DNA from 4 places in the Priestia sp. YIM B13490 genome. Region 2 is predicted to be linked to each of the others. Evidence: predicted binding sites of a transcription regulator. Region 2 holds the regulator's gene; each other region holds the start of a gene.
The links. Region 2 encodes Rex, which represses fermentation and respiration genes when NADH is low (regulators of the CRP and FNR family bind a similar motif). Its sites were predicted from a motif close to TTGTGAAATATTTCACAA; they were not measured.
Positions count from the first base shown of each region.

Region 1: a site for Rex is predicted at 5,392-5,409, ahead of yeiL (transcriptional regulator YeiL). Genes of this name have one in related genera too.
Region 3: a site for Rex is predicted at 5,259-5,276, ahead of ACFX4R_RS22530 (L-lactate dehydrogenase). Genes of this name have one in related genera too.
Region 4: a site for Rex is predicted at 3,251-3,268, ahead of nirB (nitrite reductase large subunit NirB). Genes of this name have one in related genera too.

Region 1 covers NZ_JBHZOT010000007.1:1,736-9,615, forward strand. Annotated here, with positions in the region: gene ACFX4R_RS20045 (helix-turn-helix domain-containing protein) at 1-192, shown strand, start outside; gene ACFX4R_RS20050 (SLC13 family permease) at 642-1,793, shown strand; gene ACFX4R_RS20055 (cysteine hydrolase family protein) at 1,957-2,493, shown strand; gene ACFX4R_RS20060 (dihydrofolate reductase) at 2,643-3,128, shown strand; ZMP/ZTP riboswitch at 3,257-3,335, shown strand; gene ACFX4R_RS20065 (phosphoribosylaminoimidazolecarboxamide formyltransferase) at 3,385-4,551, shown strand; gene yeiL (transcriptional regulator YeiL) at 4,707-5,369, opposite strand; gene ACFX4R_RS20075 (class I SAM-dependent methyltransferase) at 5,478-6,113, shown strand; gene ACFX4R_RS20080 (cupin domain-containing protein) at 6,166-6,495, shown strand; gene ACFX4R_RS20085 (serine hydrolase) at 6,757-7,880, opposite strand, start outside.
Region 2 covers NZ_JBHZOT010000028.1:10,189-18,068, reverse strand. Annotated here, with positions in the region: gene tsaB (tRNA (adenosine(37)-N6)-threonylcarbamoyltransferase complex dimerization subunit type 1 TsaB) at 1-645, shown strand, start outside; gene rimI (ribosomal protein S18-alanine N-acetyltransferase) at 660-1,109, shown strand; gene tsaD (tRNA (adenosine(37)-N6)-threonylcarbamoyltransferase complex transferase subunit TsaD) at 1,106-2,122, shown strand; gene ACFX4R_RS28815 (ABC-F family ATP-binding cassette domain-containing protein) at 2,377-4,311, opposite strand; gene ACFX4R_RS28810 (redox-sensing transcriptional repressor Rex) at 4,770-5,408, shown strand; gene tatA (twin-arginine translocase TatA/TatE family subunit) at 5,462-5,647, shown strand; gene tatC (twin-arginine translocase subunit TatC) at 5,663-6,418, shown strand; gene ACFX4R_RS28795 (YdiK family protein) at 6,444-6,671, opposite strand; gene ACFX4R_RS28790 (CPBP family intramembrane glutamic endopeptidase) at 6,668-7,396, opposite strand; gene groES (co-chaperone GroES) at 7,696-7,880, shown strand, end outside.
Region 3 covers NZ_JBHZOT010000009.1:44,788-52,667, forward strand. Annotated here, with positions in the region: gene ACFX4R_RS22510 (hypothetical protein) at 85-354, shown strand; gene ACFX4R_RS22515 (IseA DL-endopeptidase inhibitor family protein) at 603-1,133, opposite strand; gene ACFX4R_RS22520 (zinc-binding dehydrogenase) at 1,547-2,539, shown strand; gene ACFX4R_RS22525 (lactate permease LctP family transporter) at 2,635-4,215, opposite strand; gene ACFX4R_RS22530 (L-lactate dehydrogenase) at 4,278-5,234, opposite strand; gene ACFX4R_RS22535 (cation diffusion facilitator family transporter) at 5,567-6,442, shown strand; gene ACFX4R_RS22540 (methyl-accepting chemotaxis protein) at 6,583-7,880, shown strand, end outside.
Region 4 covers NZ_JBHZOT010000002.1:381,751-389,630, forward strand. Annotated here, with positions in the region: gene cobA (uroporphyrinogen-III C-methyltransferase) at 1-196, opposite strand, end outside; gene nirD (nitrite reductase small subunit NirD) at 268-594, opposite strand; gene nirB (nitrite reductase large subunit NirB) at 613-3,027, opposite strand; gene ACFX4R_RS07385 (SGNH/GDSL hydrolase family protein) at 3,753-4,499, opposite strand; gene ACFX4R_RS07390 (sigma-70 family RNA polymerase sigma factor) at 4,892-5,383, shown strand; gene ACFX4R_RS07395 (competence protein ComK) at 5,485-5,964, opposite strand; partial or broken gene tnpA (IS200/IS605 family transposase) at 6,324-6,715, shown strand; gene ACFX4R_RS07405 (RNA-guided endonuclease TnpB family protein) at 6,722-7,834, shown strand.

The sequences.
Region 1 (7,880 bases), on a different contig from region 2:
AAGAATAAAATTGAGGATATATCAGATCCTGGTTTTGTAATTGGAATCATCCTTGTATTTGTAGGGTTATTTTTAGATTTAGGTGCATTTTCAGCCGGTGTTACAATACTAGGGTTCTTAACAATGTTTTTTTATGATGATTTAAAGAAAACATTTTGGACTATAAAAAAGGATTTTAAAGAAGAAAAGTAAGTAAAACAGGCTTTAAGAGAACTTGAAGCCTGTTTTTGTGCCTATAAATAGTTTTATGGTAACTAGAAAGATAGTTAAGAACCCTTAGGAGGGTGCCTCATTATGGTTTTAATCTATGATCATAAATATTAGACTTAACTAACTTCTACTTCCATGTAACGGATTCCACAAAACGTGTAATATGTAACGCGATAATTTTAAATTGATTTTTGTGTCACACTGTTCCACTGGTATTCATCCAGTTTGGCATAGTAACTTTACACCGTAAATTTGTCAATTGGTGTAAATTACCCCTGCCCATCAAGTCGAGACAAATCATTACCCCCATAACGGAAAAATGCCATTTTTGTGTAATTTAATGGAATTGATGGTGTTTTTTAAGTGCATTGAGATTTCAAATGCAAGAAACAGGGGTGTGTAGTAGAATAGATAATACTGGAGGGGGATTGATGAAAGAATATATTTATGTAGAAAACGAAAAAAAAATGAAATTGAAATGTGGATTTTTTAAAAAAGACATCGTATTTACCATATCACTCTTGTTAGCAATCTTAAGCTGTTTATTCCATGCACCAAAGCTAGAATATATAAATTTTAAAGTATTAGTCAGTTTATTTAATCTTATGCTCGTAGTTAAGGCTCTGGAAGAGCTTAAACTATTGGATAAGTTCGCCATTGCTATACTAAGTAAATGTCATAATAGTAAAAGTGTTTCAGCAATCCTAATTTTATTATGCTTTTTTAGTTCCATGCTTGTAACGAATGATGTTGCATTAATAACATTTGTACCATTAACACTTATAATTAGTAAGATTATACAAACTTCTATGTTAGATACTGTTATATTAGAGACAATTGCGGCTAACATTGGAAGCAGTCTAACTCCAATGGGAAATCCTCAAAATCTTTTCATATTTACTAACTACGGAATAAGGCCTATACAATTTTTCACAACAATCCTTCTATTAGTGGTTCTTGGAATTATTCTGTTATTCTTTCTTAATCAAAGATTGAATAGTAAAACATTGGAAATGGAACTTCCGTATATTCCTATAAATAATAAAAAAAAAGCAACAGTATGGGGAATACTATTTGGCATCATATCTGTATCCATACTAGGGGTTTTAAGCTATAAACTTGCGTTTATCATCGTATTGGGAACCGCATGTATACTTGACATAAAATTATTGAAGAAAATTGATTATTTATTGCTTATTACTTTTATATGCTTTTTTATATTTATAGGAAACATATCGGAATTAAAGGTAGTACAGACATTTGCCAACGAAAATCTCAAAAGTCCCACATCTATCTTTTTCAGTTCCATAATTTTAAGCCAACTGATAAGCAATGTACCAGCTGCGATCTTTTTATCAAAATTCTCCGTGAATTGGCAGCCTTTATTAGTAGGTGTGAATTTAGGTGGACTTGGCACGATTGTGGCTTCCCTCGCAAGTGTAATTTCATTTAAACTTTTTATTAAGAGAGATCCACAAAAAAGTAAAATGTACCTTATAAGGTTTAGCTTTTATAACTTTTCGATTTTAGCTCTTTTAACTCTTGTTTATTATTTTACGATGAAAAATCAACATTTCTTTTAATACAAAGTAATTGGTTTAAACAACTTTGGGGTTCTACCAATATAAAAAAACCAATTTCTCAAATTTTAATACTGAGAAATTGGTTTTTTATTATGAGATTTTAATTTGATATAATAGTATTTTTAATTTTTTTCCACATAACTCAATAGGGGGATACAACGAAATGAGTAAAAAAACGGCTTTGTTGCTTATAGATGTCCAAAACATCATGTTTTCTTATGAAGGTGGATCTTTATGGAATGAACAGCAAGTGCTTCAAAATATTACTTATCTAAGGGAAAAAGCTCACCAATCTAATGTGCCAATTATCTATATCCAGCATACAGACCCTAGTTATAATAGTATGCTTAGTGAAGGAAAAGTCACATGGGAAATCCATCGTGATGTTAGCCCCTTACCAACAGACATAGTTATTCAAAAATCTTCTTGGGACGCATTTTATCAAACAACTCTACATAAAAAACTTCAGGAACTTGAAATTGGAAGATTAGTCATTGCAGGGATGCAAACTGAATTTTGTTTAGATACTACTTGTAGAAGAGCATATAGCTTAGGTTATAAAGAGAATATCTTAGTAAAAGATGCTCATAGCACATTTGATACGGCTGTGCTTTCAGCTTCAAAAATAGTAGAACATCATAATAATATTCTAGGCGGCAGATTCGTTACATTAAAAGAAGTAAAGAAAATTATATTTTAATCTAATAAATAACTTTTCAAAGGAAAAAACAGCCTTTCAAAGGCTGTTTTTTGTTCCTGGAACGCACATTATGGTAACTAATTTCGTATAGGATATACATCTAGTCCTCCTTTATTTGTTAAAATTAAAGAAAAGGGGGGAGGGACCATATGATCATATCTGCAATGGTTGCTGTAGGAAAAGAAAATGTAATTGGGAAGGATAATGATATTCCCTGGAGACTCCCAAATGATTGGAAATATCTAAGAAAAGTTACTATGGGGCATTCAATTATTTTAGGTAGGAAGAATTATGAATCCATCGGAAAACCTCTGGAGGGACGTAAAAATATTATAATGACCACAAATGAAAATTATAAAGCTCCAGGTTGTTATATAGCTCATTCAGTTGAACAAGCTCTTTCCATGTGCGAAGGGGAAGAAGTATTTATCCTTGGAGGAGAGGAAATTTATCGACAATTCCAACCCTACACTCATAAATTGTACATAACTAAAATCAATCATTATTTCAAAGGTGATCGCTTCTTTCCAGAGTTTGATTTTTCTCTATGGAAAGAGTTATCGGTTGAAAAAGGTATTGAAGATGAAAGAAATCATTATGAACATTACTTTCATGTATATGAAAAAATCAACTAATTAAGTTAAGATACCAATAAATACCTTTTATGTAAATTAGATTAGTATATAATATATAATTTAAAAAGAAAAATTTAGATAAAAGTATTGTTAAAATTACTTTTATTATGTAAAATTTACCTATAAAACAGACTATGTGTTACTGGCGTAAACATGGAGGACCATGAGGAAGCACATAGATAACGGCCGTACGCCTGGGCAAAGTATTTGAACATGAGTTCAAATACTTTTTTTATTTAGAAAGGGGATTTTTTACATGAAAGAGATTGGTTTACGGTACGGAATGAACCCAAATCAAAGTAAAGCTAAAGTTCAGAATGCTAAAAACACGCCTATTAAAATCTTAAATGGAGAAGCGAGTTATATTAACTTTCTAGATGCATTAAACGCTTTTCAACTGGTTCGGGAGCTTCGACAGGCTACTGATCAACCTGCAGCTGCATCCTTTAAACACGTAAGTCCAGCAGGTGCAGCTGTGTACTCTCCACTAAATGAGACACTTACTGAATCCTATTTTGTTAAAGGCCTAGACCTGTCTCCATTAGCGATTGCTTATGCAAGAGCGCGTGGGACAGATAGGATGTCTTCATTTGGAGATTGTGCTGCTTTTAGTGATGAAGTGGATATAACTGTAGCTAATCTCCTCAAAACAGAGGTTTCTGATATGATTGTTTCACCAAGCTACACTCAAGAAGCACTAGAGATTTTGAAACAGAAAAAGAAAGGAAAATATCTAATTTTAGAGATTGATCCAAATTATGTGCCTGATCTAATTGAAAAAAGAACGATATTTGGCATTACTCTAGAACAACAAAGAAATGATGTACAGATTGGGAAAGAAGTTTTCAATCAGATTGTTACGACTCAATGTGATATCCCTGATCATGCAAAGAGAGACCTTCTTGTTGCTCTTATTACATTAAAATATACACAATCAAACTCCATTTGTTTCGCATTAGATGGCCAAACAATTGGAATTGGTGCTGGACAGCAGTCCCGTATTCATTGTACGAGGTTGGCTGCTGAAAAAGCTGATAAATGGTGGCTAAGACAACATCCAAGAGCCCTTAACATGAAGTTCAGAGAAGGCATTTCTCGTGTAGAAGTTAATAATGCAATTGATGGATGGCTGAATGATGATATTACTGAGGTAGAAAATGAGCACTGGAAACAATGTTTTGAGGAGGTCCCTGCTAGGCTAAGTAAGAGTGAAAAACGAGAATGGCTAAAAAGATTAAAAGGCGTTTCCTATGCATCCGACGCTTTTCTACCTTTCCGTGATAATATCGATCGTGCGGCTCAAAGTGGCGTTAAATATGTGGTTCAAACAGGAAATTCTTTACGAGATGAACAAGTTACACAGGCAGCAAATGAATATGGGATGATCATGGCACATTCAGGTATACGTGTATTCCATCATTGAGCTATGAATTAAATATGATTAGCCCAAAAGAGCCAAGACTTATAAAGGGATTGGCTCTTCTAGAATGTTTTCGATACATGCGATTATGGCAACTACATTTTATATCATTTACATATAGTCATCTTTCTTATGAAACGAGGTTATTATGAGTGTCTTTAATTTAATTCAGCTAATTTTTTCAAACGTTCTTTGTCCCTAATAATGTAACCTCGCGACTGCTTTTCAATAGTCTTTGATTTACATAGCTGGGCTAGTACATGGAGTAGATGGCGATATGATACACCCAAGTATTCGCATACTTCAGTATGTTTTTCTTTATAAAAGTTATCATCAGCCGACAACATTATAAAAGCAGCAAGACGGTTCTCGAGTGGATAGGCCTGATTTTGTGTATACTTTGCTGAAATTTTAGTTGCTTTCTCACTTAAAAAACTGCATAAATATCTGAGAAATGTTACATCTGTTAAGAGCTTATTTTTACAGGTGTTAATAGGAATAGCTAAACAAATGGTTTTAGTGACAGTTTGTATAGCTTTAGAATATCTTTGTGAATTTAATAGTTCCACTTCCCCCATAAATGTTGGAGCTTGTAAAAAATTAATCAAGGACACTTTCCCATTTTCGTGTGTAACATAGAGTTTTGCCTTACCTTCAACAAGATAATAAATATATTGAGGATAGGAGCCTTCCTTATAGATAAATTCACCACGTTCAAATTCGCAGACCTGAATAAATGGAGTAATTGGAAAGGAAAAAAGTGATTGAATAGAGTATTTCTCGATATAGTAACTTTGCATAGGCTCGTTTAAAAATTTCATTTTTTCTCCTACTATTATAAAAATATGAGATATCTCACATTATTTTATGTTTTTACATGCTATGATGCAATAAAAGTTGATAGATCAATAGGGAGTTGTTTCATAAAGATGATCAAACAAGATGAATATTGGAATGAAGTAGCTAATAAAAAAGAATTTACTACGCCTTTTCAACCTGAATTATTCCTAACACATGTTAATCACAATGCTGCCATATTAGATTATGGTTGTGGGTATGGACGGACTTTATTGGAATTAAGAAGTTACGATTATAACAATTTACATGGTGTAGACTTTTCAGAAGAAATGATTAAAAGAGCTAAGTCTCATAACTCAGAAATCGATTTTCAAGTTATTCAAAGTGGGAAGCTTCCTTTTTCTAATGATTCTTTGGATGCTGTCTTACTTTTTGCAGTTTTAACATGTGTTCATAAAAGTGAGGAACAAAACGCTATTTTAAATGAGATTAAACGGGTACTAAAGCCAGGAGGTATTATTTACATCAACGACTTTCTACTGAATAGTGATGAAAGAAATAAATTACGTTATGAAAAGGCACTCACTAAGTATCATACATACGGGGTTTTTGAATTACCAGATGGGGCCATTTTACGTCATCATAGCGAAGAACGTGTGAAAGAATGGGTAGATCAATTTGAAACCTTAGAATACAAGAAAGTAGAATATACAACTATGAATGGAAATCGTTCAAATGGTTTAGTTTACATGGGGAAATTAAATTGAATTTATTATAGATAACATATAAAGGGGAATTGTAATGCTAGAGAAATTAGAGCTGGAAAAGATTAATCTTCAAGAAATTACAAAAGATATTAAAGATCAACACGTGAATTTTCCTGTATCGAATATTAATAATCACTGTCTTCGTATAGCTGTATTTTCAGGCGAATACAAATGGCACTATCATTCTAATTCAGATGAGCTTTTTATGGTTTTGGAGGGAGAACTTTTAATTGATTTTAAAGATAGGGATACAGCCGTGTTAAAACCGAATGATACGTTACTTATACCAGCTGGAACAATACATAGAACCAGAGCGAAACAAAGAACAGTAAATCTTTGTTTCGAGGATATAAACGCTGATACCATAATTATTGATGAGTAAATGAAATAACATAAACATTGTAAAAGCCATTTAAGATAAGTCTTAAATGGCTTTTACGTATGTACAGATAAATTCTTATAAGCTGTTTTATGTAAACAGAATATGTTACCGATCTTCCAAGAAAAAATTCTGAAAAGGTATGTTGAACATCACCATTTAGTGAGATATATAAATAAAATAATGAAAAAAGTATTAAGCGAGAAGGTGCGTCTCGTCTAATACTTTTTTCATTATTTTAAGTGGTAAGTTTTATGTTTAATTTTATGAAATCCTATCTGTGAGTCTACTAAATACAATCGGCTTTGTACTCAACATTGGTGGTAAATGCAATTTAAACTGTGATAATTCGCCTTCTACGTCCATCTCATAGGCAATTAACACAGTCATTTCCGTATGAGAAAGATTCCACTTTGTCGTGTATACATTGTAATGATGATGTTTCATCTCTATATTAACTGATTCCCACTTTAAATATAACGTATCGTTTTGTTTATACACTTCCATTTTCCCATATGCAGGATGCTCAAATATCCCTGTATATTCTTCTACTGCATGTGTAAGGGTTGTCTCTTTTACTTGTGGAAGAGGCTTACCTAATTCTTTCATCATTTCTTTAAATTTAGCTGTATCTTCTATAGCTCTTTTACGCCAGTCAATTGCATCTAGCTTCAGAAGCTCATCATAAATTTGATTCGCAAGGTAAGATGGTAATAATGTTGTACCAGTGTTTGTTAATATAACAAGTCCGACATTTTCCTCTGGTATAAAAGATACGAGTGCTGAAAATCCATCAATATTCCCACCATGATGGATTACTCTATAACCCCGATATGCACTAATAAACCAGCCAAGTCCATAGCAATTTAGTGTTGTTTCTGATGTAGATAAAAGTGGTTCATCTGGAATTGGAATATGCGGTTGATACATCTGCTGTAACATATCAGGTGTAATAAGTTCATGTTCGCCCACTTTTCCTTGATTTAAGTGGAATAGCACCCATTTGGCCATATCTTCTATATTTGAGTTTATGCAGCCCGCAGCACCAACTGTATCGATGTTACGAAATGGAACTTTGACTATATCTTCGTTCTTTTCAATGTATGGAAGTGCATGATCATCTTTTGCTTGTGAAGTAGTAACTGAAAAATTTGTATCTTCCATATGAAGAGGTTGCAGGATATGTTCGGATACATACTGTTCCCATGTCTGATTTGTAATTTCTTCTACCATATAGCTAATGGTTGCATACATTAAATTATTATATAAAAAGCTTGTACGAAATGGTGCATCTAGCTCCAAATATTGAATTTTTTCTGCGATGTCTTTTCGTGTTAGTGAAGATCCATACCATAGTAATTCATGACGACTAACACCAGAACGATGAG
Region 2 (7,880 bases):
GAAGAAAACAAAGTAATTGGAGAAATTATTACGAATCTAAAAAAGAATCACTCCGTTCGTGTGATGAACGCTGTGGAATCTTTGTTAAAGAATTGTGATATTGCGCCAAGCGAGCTAGACCGTATTGTAGTGGCACATGGTCCCGGATCTTATACAGGTGTACGAATTGGCGTTACCATTGCCAAGACACTTGCTTGGACTTTAAATATTCCTTTAATAGGTGTATCTAGCCTTGAAGCACTAGCAGCAAACGGTCGCTATTTTGATGGGTATATTGCTCCGTTATTTGATGCGCGCCGTCAACAGCTTTATACAGGACTATATGAATGGAATAATGAACGAGGTCTTCTAGAAGTTGAAAGTGATCGACTTGTTATTAATAAGGACTGGGCGGAACATTTAAAGTCATACAACAAACCCATTTTATTCATAGGCAATGATCTTCCCATGCATGAAGAGGCGTTAAAAGAAGTGCTGGGTAAACAAGCTGTATTTGCCCATGTTCAGCAGTTTAATCCAAGACCAAGTGAATTGGCTTTTTTAGGAATGAAGAAAGAGCCGCAGTCTGTGCATACTTTTGTTCCGAACTACATTCGTTTAGCTGAAGCCGAAGCTAACTGGCTTGCTTCACAGCAAAAAGGATAAAAGAAGGTATAAACATGAAACTAACAATTAAGTTTCGTTTAATGGAAGTTAAAGATATTGATCAAGTAGTGAAAATCGAAGAGAAGTCTTTTACGACACCTTGGAGTTCAGAAGCGTTTCAAAATGAGTTAACCAATAATCAATTTTCAACTTACATTGTGATGGAAGAAGGAGAAAATATTATTGGGTATTGCGGAACGTGGATTGTTATTGACGAAGCACATGTAACCAACATTGCCCTATTGCCAGACTACCGAGGTAAGGGACTCGGTGAATTGCTGCTGCGCAACGTGATGGACGTTCTTCGAAAACTAGGTGCTGTGTCAATGACATTAGAAGTTAGGGTATCTAATCATATTGCACAATCATTGTATCAAAAGCTAGGTTTTAAACCTGGAGGTATTCGTAAGAATTATTATTCTGATAACAATGAGGATGCATTAGTTATGTGGGTGAATTTATGAGTGAAAATCAATTAATTTTAGCATTAGAAACAAGCTGTGATGAGACAGCAGCGGCCGTGATTCGAAACGGTCATGAAATTGTAGCCAATGTGGTGGCATCACAAATAGAAAGCCATAAACGATTTGGCGGTGTCGTACCGGAGATTGCATCTCGTCATCATGTGGAACAAATTACGGTAGTAGTTGAAGAAACTTTAAATCAAGCGAACTTGACGTTTGCAGATATTGATGCAATAGCTGTAACGGAAGGACCTGGGCTTGTGGGAGCACTTCTTATTGGCGTAAATGCAGCCAAAGCGCTAGCATTTGCACACCAAAAGCCATTAATTGGTGTTCATCATATTGCAGGACATATTTATGCAAATCAGCTAATCAAAAAATTAGAATTCCCGCTTTTATCGCTAGTTGTATCTGGAGGGCATACAGAGCTTGTATACATGGAAAGTCACGGTCAGTTTAAAGTGATTGGTGAAACGAGAGATGATGCGGCAGGAGAAGCCTACGATAAAGTAGCCCGCACGTTAAACCTTCCATATCCAGGCGGACCTCATATTGACCGCCTTGCACATGAAGGAGAGCCATTAATTGATTTGCCGCGTGCTTGGCTAGAAGAAGGATCCTATGATTTTAGTTTCAGTGGGTTAAAATCAGCAGTTATTAACACTGTCCACAACGCGAAGCAAAAAGGTGAAGAAATTCTTCCACAAACACTTGCTGCTAGCTTTCAAGCGAGTGTTATTGATGTGTTAGTAACTAAAACGGTTAAAGCTGCAAAGGAATATAAGGTTAAGCAAGTGTTAGTAGCAGGAGGAGTTGCTGCTAATAAAGGACTTAGAGCAGCGCTAGAAGAAGCATTTGCACCATTATCAAACATTGAGCTTATTATCCCGCCGCTATCTCTATGCACGGATAATGCCGCAATGATTGGAGCAGCGGCAAGTGTACGATTTGCTCAAGGAAAACGCTCAGATATGTCATTAAACGCAAACCCCGGTTTAGACTTGGAAGAGTAAGAGACGAATGAGATTTATTTCTCATTCGTCTTTTTTGTGGATAAAAATGATTTATCAACAATATTCAATAAATTTAGAATTGACTGTGGATAATTATGTGGAAAAGTCCGTGCACTCAGTACACGGACATGTTATCAACAAGTTTTAATTATGAAAATCAGACAGATATCCACTATTTATTCACAGAGTGGATAAAGCTTGTCCTAAAGCGCACGAACAAGTAAATAGGGTGAATAAATACGAAAAAATATAGGCTATTCTTCTAGAAGCAGCTGTAATTCTTCCCACTCTTCCATTAATGTGGATAACTGTGAAGAAATTTTTTCATTTTCACCGTTTAATCTTGATACTTCTTCGTGGTTTTGATAAATTTCAGGATTACAAAGAAGTTCTTCATTCTCCGCTTGTGCGGCTTCTAATTTGTTTACTTCAGTTTCAATTTCTTCAATTCGGCGCGTTCGCTGCCTCATCAATTTCTTTTGTTCTTTATCTTGTTTATAAGACTGTTTATCTACTTTTACCGTACGTTCTTCGTTGGCTTTTATATTTTCTAATTCTTTGATTTCCTCTATTTCTGCTTTCTTTTCTACATAATAGTCATAATCTCCAAGAAATTCTTCTACTCCTTCAGGAGATAGCTCTGCTATTTTGTTTGCAATACGATTAATAAAATAACGGTCATGTGAAACAAATAATAGAGTCCCTGGGTAATCAATTAACGCATTCTCGAGTACTTGTTTGCTATCTAAATCAAGATGGTTAGTAGGTTCATCCAAAATTAAGAAATTAGCTTTTTGAAGCATAAGCTTCGCAAGAGCCAAACGTGCTTTTTCACCACCGCTAAGCGTCGAAACGATTTTCAGTACATCATCACCTGAAAACAGAAAATTTCCAAGCGCTGTACGAATTTCTTTTTCAGGTTTGGATGGGTAGTCATCCCAAAGCTCATTTAAAACAGTTTTATTAGACGTTAAATTAGCTTGCTCTTGGTCGTAATAACCAACCATTACGTTTGAGCCAAAAGAAATGGTTCCAGTCTTGAAGCTTAGTTTATCCACAATACCTTTTAATAACGTAGATTTCCCAACTCCATTAGGGCCAACCAACGCAAGGCTTTCACCTTTTTTAATCCGAAGGTTTGCGTCTTGGACGACATATTTGTTTTCATCATATCCGATGGACACGTTTTCGAGATTTAAGACTTCATTTCCGCTTTGACGCTCAATTTCAAACGAAAAACTAGCTGATTTTTCGCCTTCGTTAGGTCGATTTATTAACTCCATTCGATCGAGCTGCTTACGTCTGCTTTGCGCACGTTTTGTAGTCGATGCGCGGGCGATGTTTCGCTGAATAAAATCATTCAGTTTTGCGACTTCATCTTGCTGCTTTTCGTACTGACGCAACTCTTTTTCATATCGCTCTGCTTTTTGTACAAGGTATTTAGAGTAGTTGCCCGTGTACTTGACCGTTGTTTTTTGTGTGACTTCATACACTTGATTTACGACCTTATCAAGGAAGTAACGATCGTGTGAAACAATTAAAATAGCTCCTTCATACCCTTGCAGAAACTGTTCCAGCCATGCTAAAGTTTCAATATCTAAGTGGTTGGTAGGCTCATCCAGAATAAGCAAGTCTGGCTTTGTTAAAAGCAGTTTTGCAAGAGCCAAGCGCGTTTTTTGTCCACCGCTCAAGGAGGAAATAGGGGTGCTATAGTCAAAGTTTGAGAAACGGAAACCGTGAAGAATAGATCGTGTATCCGCTTCATATTGATAGCCGCCTAAATCTTTGAACGTTACTTGAAGCTGATCGTACTCTTTGGTTAGTTTTTCGTATTGAACTGAATCATTAAAAATGTCTGGATCGCCCATCTTCGTTTCAAGCGTACGTAATTCTTTTTCCATCTTCTTTAACGGAGCAAAGACTGTCATCATTTCTTCCCATATGGAGAGTGTTGACTCAAGAACTGTATCTTGTCCCATATAATCAATGGAAACACCTTTAGGTTTAATAATTTCTCCGCTGTCATAAGAAAGCTGCTCAGCAATAATTTTTAATAAAGTTGATTTACCTGCACCGTTTCGTCCCACTAGGGCAATGCGGTCTTTTGATTGTACTTCTAACTTTATATTCGATAAAATGGGTTCTGCCCCATAGTATTTTGTAATACCGTTCAATTGTAGAATAATCATTTTTTCACCTCTAGTAGTATATCCATAGTGTATTTTAACATATTTTCAACTACAAGTTCTTCCTACAAGCGTTTGTAATTTTTAGAGGGACAAGAACAAATGATGAAGCGAATGTTTTGATTCATGAAATAAAATGATTTTACCTGCACATTTTATACAGGATACTATGTTAAAATAAGAGATAAGTGCATCTCTGAACTTATATATGATGGATGTAGAAAATCCGTCATGACTAACAAACGGATCCTTTGAAGGGCTAATTGCTTCGTTCTAGCTACCGACTTTAAGTATTCCTGGATAGACAAAAGGCGTCGGGGTGTGAAGCGGAGTATATATAAAACAAGAGAAAAGAGAGAGAATTGGAAGCGCTACCTCAAGGCGGTTGAGGCTTTGTGAAAGGTAATGCAATATGACTTGAAAATGTTAGTAATGACATACATGAACTGAGGGGGTACAACGTGAACACTGAACAATTAAAAATACCACAAGCAACGGCTAAACGATTGCCGCTTTATTATCGTTTTTTAAAAAACTTGCATGCTTCTGGTAAACAGCGTGTTTCGTCAGCGGAGTTAAGTGAGGCAGTGAAAGTTGATTCTGCTACTATTCGCCGGGATTTTTCTTACTTTGGAGCATTAGGGAAAAAGGGATACGGCTACAATGTGAATTATTTACTTACATTTTTCCGTAAAACGTTAGACCAAGATGAAGTAACGAAAGTAGCACTGATTGGCGTAGGGAATCTGGGAACGGCCTTTTTAAATTATAATTTTATTAAAAATAATAACACCAAAATTGAGTGCGCTTTTGATGTGATAGAAGATAAAGTCGGTACAAAAGTAGGCGACGTGCCGGTTTATCACCTTGACCAATTGGAAGATTATATGAGTGATGATATCTCAGTGGCGATTTTAACCGTTCCTGCCACTGTGGCTCAGCAAATTACCGATCGTTTAGTGAATTGCGGAATTAAAGGGATTCTAAACTTCACTCCTGCACGCTTAAACGTACCGGATGAGATTCGACTGCATCATATTGATCTGGCTGTAGAATTACAGTCGCTTGTCTACTTTTTGAAAAATTATCCTGTTGAATAAGATGGACTGTGTTACGATTTCCTTAAGTCTAAATTAATAAGGAGAGTGGGAATATGGGGATTGGAGCAGGCAGTTGGATTATTATTGCGATTGTAGCACTGCTTATTTTTGGACCGAAACGGTTACCGGAGCTAGGAAGATCAGTCGGGCAAACGCTTAGAGAGTTTAAGCATGCCGCTAGCGGTGCCTCAGAAGATCGTGAAAAAGATAAACAGCGTCAAGTAGATGACAAAGAGTAAAAGGGTGATCATAGTATGACCGAACAAGAAATGTCAATATATGATCATATAGGAGAGCTGCGAAAGCGCATTTTAATTGTTTTATTTTTCTTTGTCATTGCCACAATTGGCGGCTTTTTTATAGCGGATAAGGTTATTGTCTATTTACAGCATGCTGATGAGGCAAAAAATTTAACGATGAATGCATTTAGGCTAACAGATCCAGTTAAGATTTATATGCAGTTTGCTGTTATTATCGGCTGTGTACTTGCAGCTCCTGTTGCACTGTATCAACTTTGGGCATTTATTAGTCCTGGTTTATATGAAAAAGAGCGTAAGGTAACGCTTGGATATATTCCTGTTTCCATTTTTCTCTTTATCGGCGGTGTCTCTTTTTCTTATTTTGTGTTGTTTCCATTTGTCGTCGATTTTATGACGCGCGTTTCTGATGAGCTGAATGTAAACCAAGTGATTGGCATTAATGAATACTTTTCTTTTTTAATGCAGCTCACACTGCCTTTTGGCCTGTTGTTTCAGCTTCCTGTTGTCGTCATGTTTTTGACGCGATTAGGAATTATCACGCCTATGTTTTTATCTCAAATTCGAAAGTATGCCTATTTCGTACTGCTAGTTATTGCCGCACTTATTACACCACCAGAATTGCTCTCGCACATGATGGTGACAGTGCCGCTCTTAATTTTGTATGAAATCAGCATCATTATTTCCCGCATTTCGTATCGCAAAGTGTTAAAGGCAAGGGCAGAGCAAGAAAGAGAAGATGTTAGTATGTAAAAAAACCACTGAAACAGTGGTTTTTTTATTTAGATGAATCATCTTGATTTTTATATTGCTGCTGCAACTTTTTAATTTTATAGTGCAAGATAAAAATGCGCACCGCAAATCTGAAATCGAACGCGGCTACGAGTGCAAATAAGATCGTGGGGAAATTCCACACGGTTTCCTGAGCATTTTGAATAGCCAGGTAGGTGAATAAAACCCCCATAATAATATAAATAAACCCTCGTGTTAAAGGGATATTCTTCATAAAAACATGCCTCCAAAAATAAACTGCATTTGTTCTGCTTGCTTTTGCATTTCTATAATTTTATCTGCAAAAATAGTTTGAGATAAAATAACGACTGTATTCATCAACACGTGAGCAATAATGGGTACAATAATTAGTTTTGTTCTTGCATAAAGGAATGCAAATACAAATCCCATGGCTGTATACACGAGCAAATGTTTAAAATCCCAGTGTACGGCAGCAAAAATAAGGGAACTAATAAATGCAGAGACAAAGAAATTATATCGTTTGTGAAGAGAGCCGAAAATAATCTTTCGAAAAATAATCTCTTCTAGAATTGGTCCAATAACAGACGTAACGACAATTAGGAACGGCGTTGCTTTAACAAGATTAACAATATTTTGTGTGTTTTCAGATACTTGGGTAATGCCAAGAGCGTGCTCAATCATACCTGCTACAGCTTGACCAGCCATAGCCAGGAACACCCCAAGGACTGACCAGACCACAGTTACCGTTGTTCCCGCATGTTCTATACGCATGGACATGTCACGGCGCAGCAGCAGTAAGACAATAAGTAAACCAAGGATAAAGCTAATGATGGTCCAATAAGTCAAAAGCATGACATTCGCTGTTCGAACTGGATATTGATCAAACATTCCTGTTAATTTTAACAGCGGTATACCAACAACTCCTGAAAACTGCATAAGGATGTAGGTGAGGATAACATACCAATAACGTTTTTCCAATCTTCTATACTCCTTTAAAAGGTTTTTATGTATATATGTCGAAGAAGTACTGTAAAGTTAGTAATTTCTTCTTGCTCGTATTGTAACATACATATTATTGAACAGAGAAAAGAATGCTTTATTTCTCAAAATCGTCGAAATCTAAAACTATTATATGTAGTTTTCGTAAATTTTAAATTTTTTTTGTTTAATACTTGCAAAAAAAACCCACTTTGTTTTAATATAATAATTGTGTTAGCACTCGTTGAGGTTGAGTGCTAATAAAAATGCAAACATATTATTTGAGGAGGTTGTTTCACTTGTTAAAGCCATTAGGTGATCGCGTAGTGATTGAACTTGTAAAATCTGAGGAAAAAACAGCAAGCGGTATCGTGTTACCGGACAGTGCAAAAGAAAAGCCACAAGAGGGTAAAATTGTTGCTGTTGGTACAGGCCGAGTATTAGAAAGCGGTGAGCGTGTAGCTTTAGAAGTAGCTGCGGGCGA
Region 3 (7,880 bases), on a different contig from region 2:
CTGATTTAGACTAATTTAAGAGGGTTTTTTACAAAGAAGTGTGCATACTAGTAGAAAATCTTCTAGAAAGAAGGGGTAAAATCATTGAAAGAAGACAAGCAACCATCGTATGATGATTTCTCTACAGTAGAAAAAAGCCATGAGTATATAACCGCTGAAGAATTTCCAGACGGTCCTTTCGGCTCTCCTGTTAATCAAAAACTGGGGAAATCTACTTCATGGGAAGAAGGGCAGCGAACGTATAGCGCATTTAATTATGAAAACAAAAATCTTCATGAAAAAGCGCAAAGATTATTTCCAGGCGCTCATCCTGTACATGATAACCCAGAGGAACATGAACAAAATCCAAGTTAATGTCTTTATTATGCTCTGAATATATTGCCCTATCTTTTTGCTGAATTATGTTGACAATAAGCAATTTAGCCTGTAATATAAAACGTAACTTATCACTGTTTCTACAGGATTCGACAAAATTTGATTTACTTAAACTTGTGATCTCAACTTCTATTTACAGCTATTAGAGCGCTGTAAGTAGAAGTTTTATTTATGTTATCGATCAAAAAGAAAAAAGCAGGTCTGCTCAAGCAGGCCTGCTTTTTTTATTATTGAACAGCGTCAAATTTATTTACTTTCCACTGAGAATTAGATTTATAGAATGTGACAGTTCGTTTTACGCTGCCGCCATCTACAGTTGGAACTGTGAATTCATAAGAGCGAACTGTTGCTGTTTGATACACAAGCTTTGTTTTTGCTTTTGACCACTCTAACATGCTGAATCCGTCGCCGATTGGATGTGCAAGTTTGCCGTTATATGTCATATAGCCGTAATTTGTTAATCCTTTTTCTACTGCACTGTTTGTAAATGTCTCAGATAAGTAGCTTGATAGCTCAGCTTTTGTATCAAATTCAGGGCAAAGATACACGTACTCAGTTCCTTTATATTCAAATGTACGTTCTGTACATGGTTTGTTTTTATAACCGTGCAGAGCACTCCAGAAATGATTGCTGGCACTAGCTGCAATTTTGACAGCATTTGCATCCGTTAGTGTTGTAGATGTTGTTTGTGCTGTAACTCCAGTGCTTAGTGTAAAGAAAATAGCGATTGATGATAAAACTAGTCCAATTTTTTTCATTTCTAACTCACTCCTAATTAATTAACCTTATTTATGTAACAATTATGTGTTTTATATTTCTTTTGTTACATTTATATTACAATAAATTTGTAATAAAAGAAAGTGTTTTGTCTTTTTTTCTTAAATTTTTTTAGTTTTTTACTAGTTTCTAAACTAGTTATAGTAAGGGAATTACCAGTTAAAGGTTGATTTATCAACGTTTTCAGGCGTTTCTTTCTACTTTTTAATCTTTTTTTCAAAAAAAGATTGTTTGTAACAAAAATGTAATAAAAGAAGCTTAATACCTTTACGATACAGAAAAATAAAGATAAAACAGTGAAAGATCGATTCTAAAAGTTTGTTTTCCTTTTTTAGGCATATTTCTTTTTGGGTTTTGAGGTTTTTAGTAGAGTAGATTAAAAGGAGGCGAAATGATGAAAGGTATTATACATAGTGAAAAAAGTGGAATAGCAGGCATGAAGTACAGAAATCTTCAGGAGATGCTCCCTGAAAGAGGAGAAGTAAAAGTAAGACTAAAAACAGCAGGTTTAAACCGGAGAGATTTATTCGTTATGAATAATCGAGGCAAAGGAGATAAGCCGTTTATCCCCGGTTCAGACGGTGCAGGCATTATAGAAGAATTGGGAGAAGGCGTAAAAGGTTTAAAAAAAGGAATGGAAGTAATTATTAATCCAAGTCTAGAGTGGGATTGTGTAGAACACGTTCCACTTACACCTAAAATTTTAGGCGGTCCATCACATGGAACATTTGCAGAGTATGTAATCATACAAGCGAATAACGTTGTACAAAAGCCATCTTATCTATCTTGGAAACAGGCGGGAGTTCTTTCATTATCCGCTTTAACTGCTTATAGAGCTCTATTTACAAAAGGCCAATTAAAAAAAGGAGAGCACCTCCTTATTCCCGGTATAGGAAGCGGAGTCGCGACCTATGGATTGTTATTCGCAAAAGCTATCGGAGCTAACGTAACAGTCACTTCTAGAAGTGGTGAAAAAAGAAAGCAAGCTCTAAAGCATGGAGCGAATTATGCATTAGATAGCGGAAGCAACCTAAAAGAAGAAACCAACAATAGAAAAGTAGATATCATACTTGATAGTGTGGGGGCAGCTTTATTTCCTGCTTATTTTGAAATATTAAAGCCAAATGGAAGAATTGTTAATTTTGGTGCAAGTTCTGGAAATGAAGTTGAACTACCTCTAAGAACCATTTTTTATCCTCAATTCAACATACTTGGTACGTCTATGGGAAGTCAGGAAGAATTCGTGGACATGATGGATTTTATAGAGAAACATCAAATTAAACCAATCGTCGATCGATTCTATCCGCTGTCAGAGGCAGTTGCAGCCTGCGAACGATTAGATAAAGGGAAACAATTTGGCAACATAGGTTTACTTATTTCGGAATAAAAAAACCCCCAGCGCTAACTGGGGACTTTTTTATATAATCAAACGTTTGTTTAAATGAAAGAAACACGGTAATAACAGCTTTTTAGCGCTTTTTATCATAACCACCAAGCCAATAAAAAAGTAACCAACCCTCCTAGTATCAAAAATCCCATGCTGTATTTGAGCGTGTATTTAAACAGTTCACCTTCTTTTCCAGCCAGTCCCACTGCTCCGGCAGCGACGGCAATTGATTGAGGAGAAAGCATTTTAGCCATCACGCCGCCGGCAGTATTGGCCGCTACGAGAATAACTGGCAAGACATTAATTTGCTGAGCTGTAGTTAGCTGCAAGTTGCCGAACAGCGCATTATTTGATACGACAGACCCCGTTAGAAATACGCCGATCCAGCCAAGAAATGGAGATAAAAATGGAAAATAAGCGGCTGATGTAGCGAGCGCCAATCCAAGTGTAGAAGACTGTCCTGAATAATTTGAAATAAAAGCAAAAGCAATGACCATCATAATAGTAATAATAGGTCTTGATAATTCTTTTACGGTTTCTAAAAGAGTGGTCCATGCCACTTTTGGCGATACGTTAAGCAAGAAAACTGAAAGGATACAAGCAATAAGAATCGCTGTACCTGTTGCTGCAAATACGTCTATTTTTAAGATAGCAGCGTAAGGCGTAGGATCTTTTACTAAAGGCGCTGCTTTAATTACGTGATTGTGTAAAAATGGGACGTTAATAAGCAGGTTCATATGTTCAAGCATTTTTTTGACAAAAGAAATGCTCCAAGCCGTAACGAGTATCGTTAATAGAATAAAAGGAGACCAAGCCTTTAAAATCTGTTTTGGTGACAGGCTGAAGCTTTTAGCTGCTGCCGGGCTTGTTCGTTTAATATAAAAAGCAAGAGCAAGTAAACTCACAATAGAAGATGTGATATTTGGAAGTTCAGGGCCGATGTATGTAACAGTTAAATACTGTGTCAGTGCATAGGAAACGGCTGTGATGCTCGTTGCTTTCCATACGTCTTTTAATCCTTTTATCCCATCCATAATAAAGACAAGTAAAAAAGGGATAAGAAAAGAAATAATCGGAAGCTGCGTGCCAAGAAAATGAGCAATTTCTTTTGGATCTATGCCAGATACTTGTCCTGCGACAATAACAGGAATCCCCATGGCGCCAAACGCTCCTGAAGCTGTATTAGCAATTAAACATAGCGCCGCTGCTTTTAACGGTTTGAACCCAAGTCCAACTAAAAGCGCTGCTGTAATGGCAATTGGAGCTCCAAATCCCGCTGCCCCTTCTAAAAAAGCATTAAAGGAAAAAGCAACAAGCAGCATTTGCAAGCGGGGGTCATCCGTTATTGAAATAATAGATTGTCTGATGGTAGTAAACTGTCCGCTTTTGACAGTTAGCTTGTATAAGAACACCGCTCCGATAATAATATAGCTGATGGGCCAAAGTGCATACAGAAACCCATAGCCTGTGGCTCCTAAGATCATTGAGGCAGGCATATCATAAAAATAAATAGCAATAATCATAGAAAGAAGCACCGTAATACCAGCAGCAATATGTCCTTTTAATTTCAAAAGAGTTAAAGCAATAAAGAAAAAGATAATGGGGATGAGTGCAATTAGTGCAGAAAGCCAAATATTATCTAACGGATTATATACCTGAGTCCACGTCATATTCATACACCTCTACTACATATTTAAAACAAGGGAGCGGGGGAGTCCCCCGCAAAAATCTTTAGATGTTACACAAAAGCTCTGTCGCGAGTTTGCTTAAGTATGCTAGCAGAGTGCTCGAGCTGCTGCTGTTCGTGAGGGGTTAAATTCAATTCAATAATTTGACGCACGCCGTTTTTATTAATGATAGCTGGTACGCCGATATACACATCAGAAATACCATATTGTCCTTCTAATAAAGCAGATACTGTTAAAATAGAATTTTCATCATCTAAAATAGCCTTGGTAATGCGTACAAGCCCCATTGCAATTCCGTAATAAGTCGCTCCTTTTCGATTAATAATATGGTAAGCCGCATCGCGGGTTTGTTCGAATAGATGCTGCATATCCGGTTCTTTTTCAATAGCGGCAGTATTGATAAAATGTTCGAGCTTCACACCGCCAATTTGCGCGTGGCTCCAAACAGGAAATTCCGTATCTCCATGTTCCCCCATAATATAAGCGTGGACGTTGCGAGAATCTACTTCGAAATAGTCGCTTAACAAGTAGCGGAAGCGAGCTGTGTCAAGAATCGTTCCTGAACCAATTACCCGTTCGTTTGGTAATCCTGATACTTTTTGTGTAACATGTGCGAGAATATCAACTGGATTTGTTGCCACTAAAATGATGCCGTCAAATCCGCTGTTCATAATATCTTTTACAATGCATTCAAAAATTTTAACGTTTTTTTCAACTAGATCTAAGCGTGTTTCCCCTGGAGCTTGATTAGCGCCCGCTGTAATAACTACTAAATCAGCGTCAGCACAGTCTTTATAATCTCCAGCCCAGATTTTCATCGGTGTGGCAAATGGCATTCCATGATTGATATCACGTGCTTCACCTTCTGCTTTTTCTTTGTTCATATCGATTAACACTAATTCATTGGCAATACCTTGATTCACCATTGAAAAAGCGTAGCTTGAGCCAACAAAACCAGTTCCGATAACAGCAACTTTTCGTGTTTTTGGTGTGAATTGTGTTTTCATTTGTATCATCCTTTGAATTTTATTTTGTGATGTTTTTCACAATGTTAGTGTAACAAGAATAAATTGCTTCAGCTGTGATAAAAATCACACCCTTTAAAAAATAGTAAACAATTTTACAGGGCGATTTTAAAAAATGTCCTTCTACATGAAGTGCCACATTTAGAAAGATCTTAAACGTTTAAAGTGTTGAGTAAAGGCAACTTGTTTTGCAGAAAGCTAAAGAGTTTAACATTCTCTATTTGTATGTTAGCAGCCAATAATGTTTCTATAGACCCACACGAAATCCATTTGTTACACTAAGTTTGCTTATTTTGAATAAAGGAGTGGAAGGGATGGAGAACTACTATGAGCAAGCCCAAAAAGGTGCTTGGGTTAGTATCTTATCATATATCTTTTTATCAACATGTAAACTTATCATTGCGGGTGTCACCGCTTCCTCTGCATTAAAAGCCGACGGTCTTAATAATGTTACAGATATTATTGCATCGATTGCCGTCTTGGTCGGCTTAAAAATCTCTAAAAAACCTCGTGATAATGATCATCCCTATGGACATTCCAGAGCGGAACATATTTCTTCACTTATTGCTTCTTTTATCATGATGGTCATCGGACTAGAAGTATTGGTTGATGCGGGTCAGTCATTATTTATGGACAAATCTGAAGCTCCTAATTTACTGGCTGCTTGGGTAGGTCTTGGAGCGGCTGCTATTATGGGTGGTGTTTACCGATATAATATTAAGCTTGCTAAAAAACTTGATAGCCAGTCTTTATATGCGGTTGCTAAAGATAATTTGTCTGATGCACTTGTGAGTATAGGGGCTGTTGTGGGAATTTTCGGCTCACAATTCGGCTTGCCATGGCTGGATGTGGTAGCTGCTTTTGCTGTGGGAATTATTATTTGTAAAACAGCCATTGAGATTTTTAAAGAAGCGGCTCATTCCTTAACGGACGGATTTGATGAAGAAAAGTTAGGGCACTACAAAGAAAGCATCGAGCTTGTAGAAGGTGTAAAAGAAGTAGAAGATGTGAAAGCGCGCAAGCTTGGTAATCAAGTCGTGATTGATGTAACTGTTAAAGTAGACCCCCATTTAAATGTTATCAAAAGCCATGAAATTGCCGATCAAATTGAACATATGATGAACGATGAGCATCAAATTAAAGATACGCTTGTTCATATTGAACCTGATGCATACGAAAAGCAAAAATAAGACCAGCACGTTCTTTCGTTATGAAAGGATGCGCTGGTTTTATTTTGCGGGAATTTGAAATAAATCACAAAAACTTCTTCAAAAATGAAAATGAAAAGCCGTTATTAGTAATATAAAGGTTTTTGTAGAAGGGTGAGGGAATGAAGAGGTTAAGTGCAAAGCTCGTAGTATTTTTTAGTATTTTTATAGCTATTTTATTATTAGTTGTTTCAGGGGCTGTTTATCAATTTACCAAAACGCAAATAGAAAAAGATGTAGAAGTTCAGTCTCAAAGTCAAGTGAAAGAGTTAAAAGAAACCATTCATACATACTTAGACATGTATAGTCGTTCTTTGCTGACGTATAGTGAAAACGATGTAATTGTTAATTTTGTTAAGCAGGAAGGAGATCAAACAAACCAAGAGAAAAATCCGTATTTTACATGGAACACAGTTCAAAAAGAGTTTACGCAGTTTAAAGAAAAGTATCCAAACCTAGCACTTGAATACATAGGCACTCAAAATAAAGGAATGTATTCTGTTCCCAAACAAGAGTTTGGTTCAAACTATGATCCGACTTCAAGGGTATGGTACAAACAAGCAGTAGAATCACCTAATGATGTTGTTTATACGGATCCATATGAAGATGCAGCAACAAAAAAGACGGTCGTGACAATTGCAAAGGCTATTTTAGATCCAGATACTAAAAATGTACTGGGCGTTATAGCTACTGATTTAGACTTAGATGCATTAAAAAACATTGTAGGTAAAGCAGAAGTAAATCACGGTGGGTATGCATTTTTATTTGATCAAAATGGCACAGCGCTCGTTCATCCAACAGAAGCTGGGAAAAATTTGATGAATCAGCCATTTATGAAAAAAATGTACGAAGCAGACCGGAATAGAGATTTCATGAAGTATACCTTTCAAGGTGAAGAGAGAGTCATGGCATATGATACTCTCGAAGGGACGAATTGGAAGATAGGAAATGCCTTTATTTATAATGAAATGCTCTCAAGCGCTCATCATTTACTGACTGTTATTGTCTGGATTGCGTTAATTGGAATCTTATTATCAGTGGTGTTAACCATCTTTTTCTCAAGAATTATTACTAATCCAATTCGCCGCTTGAAAAATGAAGTAGCCAAAGTAACAGCTGGCGATTTAACGGTTCAGGTGAAGACGAAGTCAAAAGATGAAATTGGTGAGCTTACTCATTTATTTAATGATATGGTAGTCAAAATGAAAACATTGATTGGCACGGTTCAGACGTCTGTTGAGACAGTAAAAACGTCTGTTGAAGACTTGAGTGCCGTATCTGAAGAAGCAACTGCATCCAGTGAGGAAATCGGCCGGGCTATCCATGAGATTGCCAGCGGTGCCACGCAGCAAGCTTCTGACGCTGACTCTACTAATCATAAAACGATGAGTTTATCTTCGCAAATTGAAGAAGTCATTGA
Region 4 (7,880 bases), on a different contig from region 2:
AAACGCAGTGATCACCAGGCTTTTTCCCGCAGTAGACGAGTTCCGCTCCTTCTTTTGCATACTGAAGAAGAACAGGGTTCACTAATCGGTCGTATAAAATAACATCTGCTTTTTCTAAACATTTGGCTGCTTTTATGGTTAGTAAATCTGGATCTCCTGGTCCGGCTCCTACAATGTACACTTTTCCTGTTCTCATTTTTGCTTCGCTCCTTTTAATGTGTTCCCTTGAATTTTTGTGGCGCGTTGAAAATCAACGCGCCACGGTACTTATTCTTCAATTAAAAGATACAGCAAATCTCCTTCAACAGACGCTTCGTACGTGTCGACACATCCGCTGTCAGGCTCTTGTACGTTACCGTCATGCAAGCAAATTTTCCAGTCGTGCATCGGACAGAACACCGAGTCGCCGCTCACAATTCCTTCACTTAGCACCCCGCCTTTATGCGGACAGCGATTTTCAATTGCCCGGATTTTTCCGCTTGATAGCTTAAACACCGCAATTTCTTTTCCGTTTACTTTCACTGTTTTACCTAGACTTACCGGAAAATCATGAATCGACCCTACGCATACTTTTGTAATGTTTTTATTCACCATCTTTATTTCCCCCCAGCTTTATGATGTAACAACTGTTTCGAACAGCTCTTTTTTCGTCTTTTTGCTTTCGACGATTTCTTTCCAAGGATCACGATACGTAGATAACGCTTCGTCCATACGCATATTCAGCTCTCTTCTCGTCTCAGCGTCATCAAGCACGGACTGAATGTGCGAAAGTCCCATGCGTTCAATCCATGCAGACGTACGCTCTAAGTAATTAGCCGTTTCCCGGTAATACTGCAAATAAGCTCCTGTAATGTCCATCAATTCTTCGTCTGTTTTTACTTTATACAATAAATCTCCTCCGCGAAGATGCGTACCTCCATTTCCGCCCACGTAAATTTCCCAGCCGCCGTCGATTCCAATAAAGCCAATATCTTTAATACCTGACTCAGCACAGCTTCTCGGACAAGCAGATACAGCCATTTTCACTTTATGAGGCGTCCACAGTCCTTCAAATTTTTTCTCAAGCGCAATTCCAACGCCCATTGAATCCTGCGTGCCAAAACGGCAAAACTGTTCGCCGACGCATGTTTTCACCGTCCGCAGCGACTTACCGTACGCGTAGCCAGAAGGCATATCTAACTCTTCCCATACGCTAGGCAAATCTTCTTTTTTAACGCCAAACAAATCAAGACGCTGACCACCTGTCACTTTTACGAGCGGAATTTCATATTTATCAACAACATCGGCAATTTTTCGTAAATCTTCTGCATTTGTGACGCCTCCGTACATGCGAGGAACAACAGAATACGTGCCGTCTTTTTGAATATTTGCGTGCATGCGTTCATTCACAAATCGTGATTCGCGTTCATCAACGTATCCGGTTGGATTCACCATACCTAAATAATAGTTTAGCGCCGGACGGCATTTCGAACAGCCTTCTTCATTATTCCAGCCAAGTACATTCATCACTTCACGCGTATGCGAAAGGTCTTTTGCTTTGATTTCTTCGACAACTTCATCTCGTGAAAGAGTCGTACAGCCGCAAATCGCTTCTTTTTGAACCGCCGCGTCAAAGTCAGCGCCAAGAGTATGCTGAAGCACTTCCGCTACAAGCGGTTTACATCCTCCGCAAGAACGAGAGGCACTTGTACAAGCTTTGATTTCATCAACCGATGAGCATCCTTGTTTTTGGATAGCTTCCACAATCGTACCTTTTGTTACGCCGTTACAGCCGCAAATAATATCATCGGCGCTCATGCTTGCTACTAAGCTTTCACCCGCGTTACCTCCAGATGGCTGTAAAATCGACACTTTTGCGACATCGGATACATCTTCTTGCTTTTGAATCATTGAAAACAGTCGATTTCCGTCGCTGCTTTCTCCAAAAAGAACAGCTCCTACAATTTGATTGCCTCGCAAAACAAGCTTTTTATAAATGCCGTCTTGTTCATCAAACACTTTGATCGCTTTTTTCTCTTCATCTTCCATGAAGTCTCCTGCGGAGAACACTTCAACACCTGATACTTTTAGCTGCGTGGATAAAACTGACCCTTCATAAGGAACTTTTTCTGCCCCGCAAATCGCTTTTGCTAATGCTTTTCCTTGTTCATACAGAGGTGCCACCAGCCCGTATACCATTCCTCTATGCTCTGCACATTCTCCAACCGCGTAGATGTTTGGAATATCCGTTTGCATATAGTCATTTACAACAATTCCTCGATTTACGTTAAGTCCCGCTGCTTTTGCAAGCTGAACGTTTGGCTTAATTCCAACGGCCATCACGACTAAATCAGCGTCTAAAAACGTCCCGTCCTTAAAAGATAATCCTTCAACTCGCTCATCGCCGACGATTTCCGCCGTTTGTTTTTCAAGCAAAAACTTCATGCCTTGTTTTTCTAATTCGTTTTGAAGCAGTTTGCCGGCTGTTGGATCAAGCTGGCGTTCCATTAAATACGGAGCTAAATGAATCACAGATACGTCCATCCCCAAATTTAACAGTCCGCGCGCTGCTTCTAATCCAAGGAGTCCGCCTCCAATAACCGCTGCTTTTTTATACTGCTGAGAAGCCTGCAGCATTTCATCCGTGTCTTTTATATCTCGAAAAGCCGTAACTCCTTTTTTATCAGACCCTGGAATCGGAAGAATAAAAGGAAGAGAGCCCGTTGCTAAAATCAACTCATCATACGATTCTACTCTGCCGCTGTTTGTCGCTACTTCTTTTTTCACTGAATCGATACTAGTAACCGTTTCGCTCGTATATAATGTAATATTGTTTTCTTGATACCAGTTCCAATCGTTTAACGTAATGTCTTCAACATTCGTATCTCCTTGCAGCACTTTTGATAGTAAAATACGATTATAGTTCGGATGCGGCTCGCTTCCGAAAATCGTAATTTCAAACGCTTCGCTTGAAACCTTCAATACTTCTTCAATCGCTCGAACTCCAGCCATTCCATTTCCAATCAATACGAGTTTCTTTTTTTGCATCTTCCATTCCTCCCCTGGCGTCTATACCTGCTTGTTTCAAAGATATATTTTCTATGCATCTTTAAAGATATACTTAAGATATATGAATTTTCTGAATCGTTCAACTTATGTGTTAGATTATCTAACACAGTTATGGTATGTATGCGATTCCATTGCTTTAACAGCAAGCAAAAAAAATAAGTGGTCTAATTACGTTTTAATTTGGATCATCCTTTGCATTTTTTTGTGATGTTTTTCACAACATTAATGTAGCAAGAATAACTAACCTGAGCTATGATAAAAATCACTCCTATGGAAAATGATCAATAATTTGATAGTCTTATTTTAATGACGTGAGTTAGTATCTTGTCATCTATCTTTTATCAGCATGCAAACTGATTATTGCGGGTATTGCAGACCAAGAAATCTAAATGTTTATGTACCAACAATAATTATTCCAAAAAATTCTTTATAAAGAATTTTTTAGATAAACTGTTCTTTATAGTATTTACTATCCCCCTTAAGTTCTCTATAATGAATTAATATAAACTCTATAAAGAACAGAATGGGGAATCATAATGCCACTCGTAAACATCAAAAAGATTTGGACTCCTTTAGAGATTTTTGGCTTTAAACTTTATAAGTGCAAAGACACCAAAAATTACTACTATAAAACGAAGAAAAGTCACAATCTAGCAAAATTGTAAAAAACAAACCCTCTTTCTTTTGAAAGAGGGTTTGTTTTTTTATTTTCCCGTAAACCAATTCACAACGTACTCTCCCCACACTTCATTTCCTTTTTTCGTTAAATTACCGCTGTCTTTATTTATATACTCTCCTAAATGAAACGGCCAAATGAGCGAGTGATTCATATAATATACCCAGTTTGCTTCAGAGACTCCCCTGATTGCTTCTACCCCTTCTTCATAGGACTCCGTTTGTGAAATATATGGCTGTGACGGCTGAATCATAAGGGTTTTTTTCAAGTCTTTGAGCTCATGAATGAGCTTGTCTGTATTTTCAAGCGTATCATCTAGCGTAAGGTGCTGGTAGTCATTTTTAAGAGGTGCTTCAAACAGAATAATGTTTGGCTGAAGCTGATTAATTTGATCAGCAATATGTGAGGATAAAAGCTCATCCGTTGTTTGGCTGCCGTATGAAAGGGTTTTAACCGTAAATACATCACTTCCATATGTAGCTGCTAGCTCTTTTTTAAACTGCTGAGGCCACCCTGCTTCCTTTGCGGATGTGGCAATTACAAGAGTCAGAGGCTTTTTATTTGCGATAGATGACTGGATTTGCTTTGTGATAAAGTCTGGAAGATTTTCTGTATAAGCAGATACATCGGAAAACTGTTTTTCTTTATGTACAACAGCAGTTTTTACTTCACTTGCCTGCGCTTCCGTTTGCTCCTGCCAGTGCTGCGTCCCCGCATACATCACCGCACCGCACAAAACAGCCGCCGCCACATTTACCCCAACCATCGCCTTCATTCAATCTCCCCTTTACAAGTTCTTCTTACAATCTCAGCAAATTGCTTTCATAAAGAAGAACTCAAAATTAGTAGCTCCTGCGAATATACCCTTAAAGGTCTAGCAACTCTATCATCACCGCTCTTCCGTGATGGTAGAGTTGCTACATCGATATAAAAATAATTATAGATTAGTAGAATTTGGAATGGGGGACCTTTCGTACGTAAAATCTCTACAAATACACGTATACTTCGCATATTTCCTAGCGAAACGTGAAGTTTCCGGGGAAATTACGTCACGTTTCTTAAAAAGAAAACATAATGTACGTTCATTCGCACAGGTGATCTTCCCCTTGTACAGTAGAGATACCGGCGGAATACAGCAAAAACGCGTTTTTGAAAAAGGAATGCTGCATGCAAGAAAGCTCGTTTGATCAAATCGCTTCATCTTTTCATCCATTAATTGTGTCGATGATTAAAAGATTTCATATTTACAAAGACTACGACGAATATTATCAAATTGCGTTGATTGGTTTATGGCGAGCGTATCAAAAATTTGATGAAAACAAAGGATCTTTTTCTGCTTATGCCTATACAACCGTGCGCGGTACGATCCTTTCTCATTTAAAAGGCACCATTTTATACGAAGAACGTGAAACACCGGCTGAACAGAATCTGCTTTCACTGAACGAAGATCCCGCTCTTCCCGTTCCGCTAGAAAGTGAAATCATCAAGCAGCATATCGAACATTTAACAGGAAGAGAAAAAATCTATGTGCTCGAACATCTGCTAGAAGGCTACTCGTATAAAGATATTGCCTGCAAATACGGAGTCTCCACGGGAGCCGTTAAAAACTGGGGAAAAGCAGCTCGCAAAAAGCTAAAGGCCTCGCTTCTTCAGGAGTAAGAAAAGGAGGAAGCTTATCATAAGCTTCCTCCTTTCGTTCATATGTGTAGTCCAAACGATTGTTCATATGTAGGACAAGTTTATTCGGTAAATCGAACGCATTATGCCAAGACAACCGGACTTTCTAAACAGTAATTACGAATAACAGCCGCTCTGGCCAGCTTTTTTTCTAAACTATAATAAGAAAGCTTAACTGGAATGAACGTTCCGTCTTTGAAGTGAATTAGCATGGAGGTTGGATCAACTGTAGCAAGCGTGTGTGAAGTATGAACATGAGAGGCAAAAATCCAGGCGCAGCCATAGTCATTTGGCGAAGATGTCGGAAACGCAATGATGGCTTGTGAACGATTAATAACAAGCGGCGTAAGCTGTTTGTACGGAAACATTTTTCGAACGGCGGCAATGGAGCCCTTAAACGTACTTAATTCTCGAATGCACGCTTCTTCTAATAATTGCTTACAGGTCTTGCTTAACATGTATTCTCCCGCTTCATCTAGCACCTTCGTTCGGTGCATAGGATCATTCACTGGAATTAATGCTTTTGTCGTCAAACCAATTTGATACTTTTCATCATTTGTCATACATCTACCTCCTTTTACTACTTTATAACTATTCTATACTATCGAAAAGGGGAAAATCTAGTCTTTTTTTCTCATTATTCTAAATGTTATGAATATATTTTTCATCAAAGAAAAAAGCGCTGAAACCAGCGCTTTTCTTTTAAATAAAAATGTCTAAAATAAGAACCATTGCAAACGCTGCAAACGATAGAATCGTTTCCATCACTGTCCACGTTTTTAACGTACTTCCGAACGGAGTTTCCTTCTTCAAGCGTGTTAAGGACATAGATGAATTTCGGTTGACTGTTAGCCTAAAAGCTTTTGTTTTCTGTTTCTTTATATTAAAATCAAGCTTATAAATAATAAGGTTTGATATAACAATTAATTTAGATATTAATAAACATTCAGTTTTGTCGATGTACTACCATTTAGTTTTGGTCATAAACTACAGGCAAAACGTAATCAACGATGCGATTTCAGATTATGCGAAAGAAAAGTTTGTATCATTAGGCAATAGATATAATATTACATTGGTCGAGCGGAACAACGACATTGACCACATTCATATTCTATTAAAAGCCTATCCCACTACAGAATTATCAAAGTTTATCAATGCGTACAAAAGTGCTAGTTCGAGACTGAATAAAAAAGAATTTCCTCTCGTTAGAAAGAAATGTTTTGGTCACGAAGCTTTTATTTATTGACCACTGACGGTTCACATATTGAAGTGGCAAAAGAATATATTGAAGATCAAGTGATGAAAGTGAGGTGATTTGATATGGCTAAACAAAATAAAGCTTATAAGTTTCGTTTGTATCCAAATGATGAACAAGCTTTGCTTATACGGAAAACCTTTGGTTCTGTTCGTTTCGTCTACAACAAAATGTTAGCAGAACGAAACGAAACTTACCAAAACCTTAAAGAAGATAAAGAAGCATTAAAAAAAGTAAAACACCCAACCCCTGCTAAATATAAAAAGGAGTTTAAATGGTTAAAAGAAGTAGACTCATTGGCATTGGCAAATGCACAACTGAACTTAGATAAGGCTTATAAAGCGTTCTTTAAGGGGAATGCTAGGTTTCCGAAATTCAAAAGCAAACGGCACAAACAAAGCTATACAACGAATGCTGTCAACGGAAATATTCAATTGCTGGATGGCCATATCAAATTACCTAAATTAAAAATGGTCAAAATTAAGCAACATCGAGTAATTCCTTCAGAGTATAAAATCAAATCTTGTACCATATCTATAACTGCATCAGGAAAATACTACATTTCTGTGTTGACTGAGTACGAAAAGGAGATTGAAAGAAAAGAGCTTGAAAAAGTTGTTGGATTAGATTTTGCGATGGATGGGTTATTTGTCGATAGCGAGGGTAGGAAAGCCAACTACCCTAAGTTTTATCGACAATCGCTTGATAAATTAGCAAAAGAACAACGTAAACTTTCTCGTAAAAAGAAAGGCTCTTCGAATTGGCATAAACAACGTATTCGAGTGGCTGAAATACAAGAAAAAGTGGCAAATCAGCGTAAGAACTTTCTCCACCATAAATCTAAAGAGTTGGTGTCCTCCTTTGACGCTGTTATAATTGAGGATTTAGATATGAAAGGAATGTCACAAGCTCTAAAGTTTGGTAAAAGTGTTGCTGATAATGGATGGGGAATGTTCACGTCCTTTTTGCAGTACAAACTAAAAGAAAAAGGGAAACAGCTTGTTAAAATCAACAAATGGTTTCCTTCTACTAAGACTTGTTCGAGTTGTGGGAGTATCCAACCAATGCCGATGCACATTCGAACATACACCTGTTCGTGTGGACTAAACCTCGATAGAGATTATAATTCAGCACTCAACATCAAAAAAGAAGGCATTCGCTTATTAACGACTGCCTAGTAAAAATATTAACTTTTGGAACAAGAGGGTTAGCTTGGTTTATTTC